Regions from separate parts of the Paenibacillus durus genome, predicted to be linked through region 2. Evidence: predicted binding sites of a transcription regulator. Region 2 holds the regulator's gene; the other holds the start of a gene.

Region 1 (3,425 bases), 520 kb from region 2:
TTTCGCTTGACGAAAAAAGTGGTCGCCAATTGCGTACCTATAAGATAACCCTGCCCCCAGGCTTTTATTACTGTCAATACTTAACCGCTTGGGCTTCCCCAGCCTTGCTGGCCTCCGCCAGATTAAGCATTTCCTGCGCATGATGCAGCGTTTTTTCAGTAATCTCCACACCGCCCAGCATTCTGGCCAGCTCCTTAACCCGTCCATCTTCGGACAGGGCCTCCACCTCGGTCATTGTACGGCCTTCCTGCACCTTTTTACGGATAAGATACTGATGGTCCGCCATGCAGGCCACCTGCGGCAGGTGAGTTATGGAGAAGACCTGGCATGTTGAGGACAGCCGGTACAGCTTATCGGCGATGGATTGCGCTGCACGTCCGCTGACCCCGGTGTCCACTTCGTCGAATATCAGAACAGGGATATCCTCATGCCTTGCGAAGATGCTCTTCATTGCCAGCATGATACGCGACAGCTCTCCGCCCGAAGCAATTTTGCTCAACGGACGCAGCGGCTCGCCCGGATTGGGAGAAATCATGAACTCGGCGCTGTCTATACCCTGCCGGGTCAACCGGATGCGGCGTCCTTCATATTCAACTCCCCGTGGATCATCAAGCGTATCAATCTTAACTTCAAGGGAAGTCCGCTCCATTTGAAGGTCCTTCAGTTCACCTTCGACCTGTGACGCCAGATCCGCCGCACACTGACGCCGGGCTTCGCTAAGCTGCACCGCTGTCTCCATCAGTTCGCTAAGCAGGACGTCCCGCTTAACCGTAAGTTTCTCCAAATGTTCGTCCTTGTTCTCAAGTAAATCGGTTTCACGGGAGATCTGCTCGTAATACTCCAGAATTTGCTCCACGCTGTCGCCGTATTTACGCCGCAGGCCGGAGATAAGATCAAGCCGATTCTCCACTTCTTCCAGCCTTGCCGGGTTGAACTCAATGTCTTCGCGGTAATCGCGCAGCTGGAAAGAGGCATCCTCCAATTGATAAAAAGAGGACTGAAGCTGTTCCAGAACAGGCTTTAGCGCTTTTTCATCATAACGGACAACTTCTTCCAAGGAGGAAATAACGTTGCTGATCGCTTCAAGCCCCTGACGGCCATTCAGCAGCTCGTAAGCGCCGGAGATGGAATCCATCATTTTCTCGCTATAGGATAGTTTGACCCTTTCCTCGGAAAGTAATTCATCTTCTCCCGGCTTTAAGGCAGCAGAAGAGATCTCCTCCAATTGAAACCGGTACAGATCAAGCATCTGATAGCTTTTTTGGCTCGAATCCTGCAGCTCGCGAAGTTCTTTCTCCACCTGGGCAAACTTTGAATATTTCTCCTGGTATTCCGCCTTAAGCGGTCCGATTACAGATTCTCCATACGTATCCAGCAGCCCCAGATGCCGCTCCGGTCTAAGCAGATTCTGGTGCTCGTGCTGGCCGTGGATATTGACAAGCTGCTCACCAATTTCACGCAGCATCGTCAGATTTACCATTTGGCCGTTAACTCTTGAAGTACTCTTTCCCTGGGAATTCAGCTCCCGGCGTATAATTAAATGCTCTTCTTTCTGCGCCCTGATTCCGAGCTTCTCCAGCGTGCTCCAGACCGAATGTCCGCTTGGCAGGCTGAACAGGGCTTCCATCTCCGCCTTCTCGCAGCCGTAGCGAATGGATTCCGCCGAGCCCCTGGCCCCGGCAATCAATCCAAGCGCATCAATGATGATTGATTTGCCCGCGCCCGTCTCACCGGTAAGCACGTGAAAGCCCGGATAAAAGTAGACATCTACCGACTCGACAACCGCCAGGTTGCGAATGGATAATGTTTCAAGCACAAATATTGCACCTCCGACGCATAAATAACATGCCCTATGAACTCTCCCTCATACTAATGATTAGCGAAAGGGAGCTCTTGTAAAGTCCATTCTACTCAAAAAGACGTTAGCCAAGCTAATTTGGCTTCCCGGCAAATTCGTTTAAGATTTACACGGCCATGCTCAAAGTATGACCGAACATAGGTTCGGAGTCAAGGGGTTTTCAGTAAAAAAGTTACTGTCAGGCGAGAAGAACGAAATTAATGCGCAAATGTGAAACATCCGAAGGGGGGCGTAAAAATGGCTATGGAATAGATCGAACAAGATGCTTGAAGATAGCGGACAATGAAGAGGGCAAAGACCCTCCCTTGTCCGGAGCCGATTCATCCCATGCATATAGAGGAAGGGGTCTTTTTTAACGCTGATACTTAAATTAAATGTAACCCATGATTTGTGATACTACTTTTTTGCTGTCCTCCGTCTCCCGGCAGATAATCAAAATCGTATCATCACCGGAGATTGTCCCCATAATTTGCGGCCACTCGATACTGTCGATCAGCGCGGCGACGGAGTTGGCCGTTCCAGGCAGACATTTCATAACAACCAGATTGCCCGAGTAGTCGATGTGCACAAAATTGTCCACGAGCACCCGTCTCAGCTTCTGTGTCGGATTGTAGCGCTGATCGGTTGGCAGCGAATACTTATATCTCCCGTCATCCATCGGAACCTTGATTAGCAGCAGTTCCTTGATATCTCGGGACACGGTTGCCTGGGTAACTTGAAAACCAGCGTTTCGAAGCGCTTCAACCAGCTCATCCTGTGTTTCAATATCCCTATGGGTAATGATTTCTCGTATCTTGATATGTCTTTGACCTTTCATTAATAGCCTCCCGTATATTTAAAAAGTGCTAATCATTCTCTCCATCATCCCTGCCAAAAGTGATCACGTTGACCGTGGCGGCCGGAGCATTCACATAGAGCAGACCCCCAACCCCTGGATAAATCAAAAGATATGGAAGCAGCATATCCCGCAGTCCGCTTCCGGTCCACTCCACCGGACGGCGCGGACGAGCAAGCACGACGAGATACTGTGTGCCATCCTCCGCTGCAGCGATGTAATCGACAAACAGCCGGCTGTACAGCGGAGCGCCGTCAACGTTAAAGGACAGCGGAATTTTCAGCTTGCCGCCGACAACTTCGTAGCCTGCATCTTCCAGCAAACTTACAGCCGGGTGGGGGTTAATCTCATCATTCAGCGGAATATGATCCTGCAAAAAGGAACGCGGCGAGCTCTGGAGCCATACATAAATGCGGTAGACGACCCATACCGCCAGCCCAACGCCGATCACCGCCATAACCGCTTTGTCCGGGCTACCCGACATCCGAATCACCTCGGTGATTTATTCGAGCAGATAGGGCAAAATCCCTCCTAATAGCCAAAAGAAACTCATCTTCTCGATGAGTTTCCATGAGTGGATGCCTGACCGCCGAACGTGCCCGCGGCTTCCGCCACCACGTCTTTCGCGATTGCGGCAAAATCGCCGTAAGACTCGGAGGAAGCCTGATCGTGGGACACTTCCCCCCGGTCAGCGGCTTCGCCGCTATCGTGTACGCCTTCCTGTTCAAGACG
Region 2 (3,425 bases):
GAGGGATATTTAGTTTATTATCATTTTTAATGGAGGTATCTATATGTCTCAAGTTCAAGCGTTGAAGTTTAGAAGGCAATTAAAAATACTTACATCTTTTGTTGTCGCGTTTCTTTCATTTGGAATGTCTGTCTTACCCGTATTTGCGGCTGCTCCTGAGAGTACTGTAAACGCTACGGCAACACTCGCATACAATCTCAAAGGACTTAATCACAACCTGGCTGTTCAGAAAGCTTACATTGCTGATAAGTATCTTTATGTAACACAGCGGTCCGGGGGAACAGTCTATCTTTCAAGATTGCTCATAAACGGAAGCGACGCCACATATGTTGATGAAATGACCATCACCAATTCCGGTCACGGACAAACGCTGGATATGTACACCTATAATGGCATTAACTATTTCTATTTCAGTGCAAAAGCTGATTCTTCAACGCCGTATTACTGGTCGCTTCAGGTAGCAAGGCTTCAATACTCGTCTGGTGCGACACTTGATTATACGGATCTTCATCGGTTCACTTATTTGAATTACGCTAATAAGACGGGTGCAAGATTAGGTGAGACTTACCGTGTTGATGGCGGCGGCAACAGTAACTATACGATTTTCCGCGTACAAACTGCGGAAGGAACCGTTACTTGGTCCATTTATGATACGGTAGCTTTAAACAAGCTTCTTGACAGCAATGAACAGGTACGAATGGACAGTGCAGCTACGGTAAACGCTTGCGTAACCAGCTTTACGCAGTCGGGAAATGCTATTGTAAGACCGAACGGATCATTCCAGGGAGCTGATATGCTTGATAAAACGGAAATATATACGTCAGGCGGCGCAGAAGGTGATACTCCCAAGATTGCTATGATGTCAAACACAGGAGCATACAAAACCCTTGTGAATATAACAAATGTGGGAAGCCATGAAATCGAGGGAGTACAGACCAAAAACGGCAACGTTTATTTTACTATAGTTACAGACCCGGATAATAAAAAAAATACGCAGCAAGTTTATTACGTCCCTGATAGCTTATTTTGAATAACTGCCAGTCTGGTCAGTTAGAATGACGATAATAGAGAAACCCAGTATCCGCCAATGGAGCCTAAAGTCCAGCTTCAACAGTTGGATGACCGCGGCATTGCAACCTCATTTTTATGGAGCTGATCGCGTTGTACTAACTTTTTGCATAATAGAACCGCCATTTTTTGGCGGTTTTTAATATTTATTCACGAATAGTTACTCTAGTACCCAGCGGAACGATCCGGGCCAGCTCAAGTACATCGGCATTGTACATACGGATACATCCATGCGAAACCTGATGACCGATTGACGCGGGATTATTGGTTCCGTGAATGCCGTAATGGGGCTTGGAAAGTCCCATCCAGAATGCGCCGAATGGTCCGCCTGGATTTGCCTGCTTATTAACAATGGTGTATTCGCCCTCGGGTGTCTGGGTTAACATTTTGCCGATTCCTACGGGGAAGCCCCGAACGACTTTATCGTTATCCAGAAGGTACAACATGCGCTGGGATAAATCGACAATGATCCGGTAATTAGGCATATGATCAGCACTCCTTTACGGTATAAAATATGCAGGGAGTGCATATGCCGTTCTAATTTCTCTGAATATCGAAGTGCGGCACAAAGAGCTATGCTGAAAAAGTATGTACGAAAAGAGGCGGACCCGGTAAACGGGGCCGCCTTTCAAATGTGCACAGCCATTAATGGATGTCTCTGAATAATCCAATCACTTTACCCAAAATACTCACCCGGTTAAGCCGGAGCGGCTCATAGGCCGGATTTTCAGGCTGCAGGCGAATATGATCGCGCTCCTTATAGAAGGTCTTGACAGTAGCTTCATCGTCTTCCGTCATTGCGACCACGATATCGCCGTTATCGGCGGTCTGCTGCTGGCGGACGATGACGTAATCTCCGTTCATGATGCCGGCTTCAATCATACTGTCGCCCATAACGGAAAGCATGAAGACCTTGTTTTCTCCGACGTAATGGGTGGGAAGGGGGAAATAATCTTCAATATTCTCTGTTGCTGTAATCGGCACACCCGCAGTCACCTTGCCAACAACCGGGACTCGGGCAACGGTCTGCACGAATTGTTGGACATTTTCGGAGTCTTCCTGGCCCAGCAATTCAATGGCGCGCGGTTTCGTGGGATCGCGGCGGATAAGTCCTTTCTTCTCCAGCCGGTCAAGATGCCCGTGTACGGTAGAACTGGAGGCCAGGCCGACCGCTTCTCCAATTTCCCGGACGGAAGGCGGATACCCCTTGCTGCGAACTTCGTTACGTATAAATTCCAGGATCGCCAGCTGGCGACTCGAAATCTTTGACATCGGAATACACCCCATCTAGTAATGTTTGGGAAAATTATAACATAGAACTGCCGTTCGCACAAACATAAGTTCTAAAAAAATAAAGGGGAACAATCGTTCGAAAAACCTCTTGATCGAAACACATGTTCGTGCTATATTAATTTTGCAAGTAAGAACAAGTGTTTGGAGGTTGATGATACATGTTGAAATATAGTACATACCGCAGCATTTATAATGAGACACCGGAGGCCGCCTCAGCGTGCCGGAGTGCGGTTTCTAGCCATATGAACCCATCCGTAAAGAACACTAAAGTGATCATCAAGAAAGCATGTATCGTATTGAAACAGCAAGATGTTTTTAAGCTGATGATTGTGCTTCTTCTAATTATTTCGGGATTTACCGTGGTAAGCCAAGTATTTGCCAGTTCGTTATCAATACAGCAGGAGAAGCGGATTGTAGTGGAGCCCGGCGATACACTCTGGAGTATCGCTCTTAAGAATAAAGCTTCCGATATGAGAACTGTCGTATATATTGATGCTATTAAACGACATAATAATTTGAGCGGTTCCGATATCCAGGCCGGAGATATATTATCAATTCCCGTATACAAATAATCATTTGCAAATACCCTTAGCGACTTGAAGCAAATTTTGCAAAGTGCTGATTAACAGAGTAGAAGCATATCAGGCTAATGCAGTAAAATGAGCTTTCAGGGGAGTCGCCTTGACAAGCTCTTTTTCTCATGGCAAAGTTAGAATGAATTTAGAGCAGTTCTACCGGTTCCTTTAACTTACCGCTAATGCCGGCATGAACAATCAAGCAGAAATTAGGAGGGAACATTTTGAATATAGATGAACTGGTTAATCGCATTAATGAGCTGGCGCGCAAATCTAAGAGCGTCGGACTAAACGAAGAGGAATTGGCAGAACGCGCCAAACTTCGGGAGATATATCTCGGTAATGTCCGCCGCAATTTCCGCGCTCAATTGGAGTCGATTGAAATTGTGGATGACAAAGGAAATGAACGAGACGGCAATAGAAATCTTCATTAATCAAGCCGAAGCCGTCTTTTCATAGAAACTTCAGGAAGACTAGGGGGAAATGAAA

The links. The regulator LexA, encoded in region 2, represses DNA repair genes until DNA is damaged. The targets are predictions, from matches to a motif close to CGAACATATGTTCG.
Region 1: a site for LexA is predicted at 1,991-2,004, ahead of recN (DNA repair protein RecN). Genes of this name have one in related genera too.

What each region holds. Positions count from the first base shown of each region.
Region 1 covers NZ_CP009288.1:4,092,499-4,095,923, forward strand. The annotation lists gene recN (DNA repair protein RecN) at 74-1,816, opposite strand; gene ahrC (transcriptional regulator AhrC/ArgR) at 2,229-2,675, opposite strand; gene PDUR_RS17640 (hypothetical protein) at 2,704-3,177, opposite strand; gene PDUR_RS17645 (TlyA family RNA methyltransferase) at 3,243-3,425, opposite strand, start outside.
Region 2 covers NZ_CP009288.1:3,574,300-3,577,724, reverse strand. The annotation lists gene PDUR_RS15155 (helveticin J family class III bacteriocin) at 44-1,030, shown strand; gene PDUR_RS15150 (L,D-transpeptidase) at 1,215-1,553, opposite strand; gene lexA (transcriptional repressor LexA) at 1,714-2,340, opposite strand; gene yneA (cell division suppressor protein YneA) at 2,520-2,933, shown strand; gene PDUR_RS15135 (DUF896 domain-containing protein) at 3,161-3,370, shown strand; gene PDUR_RS15130 (hypothetical protein) at 3,425-3,425, shown strand, end outside.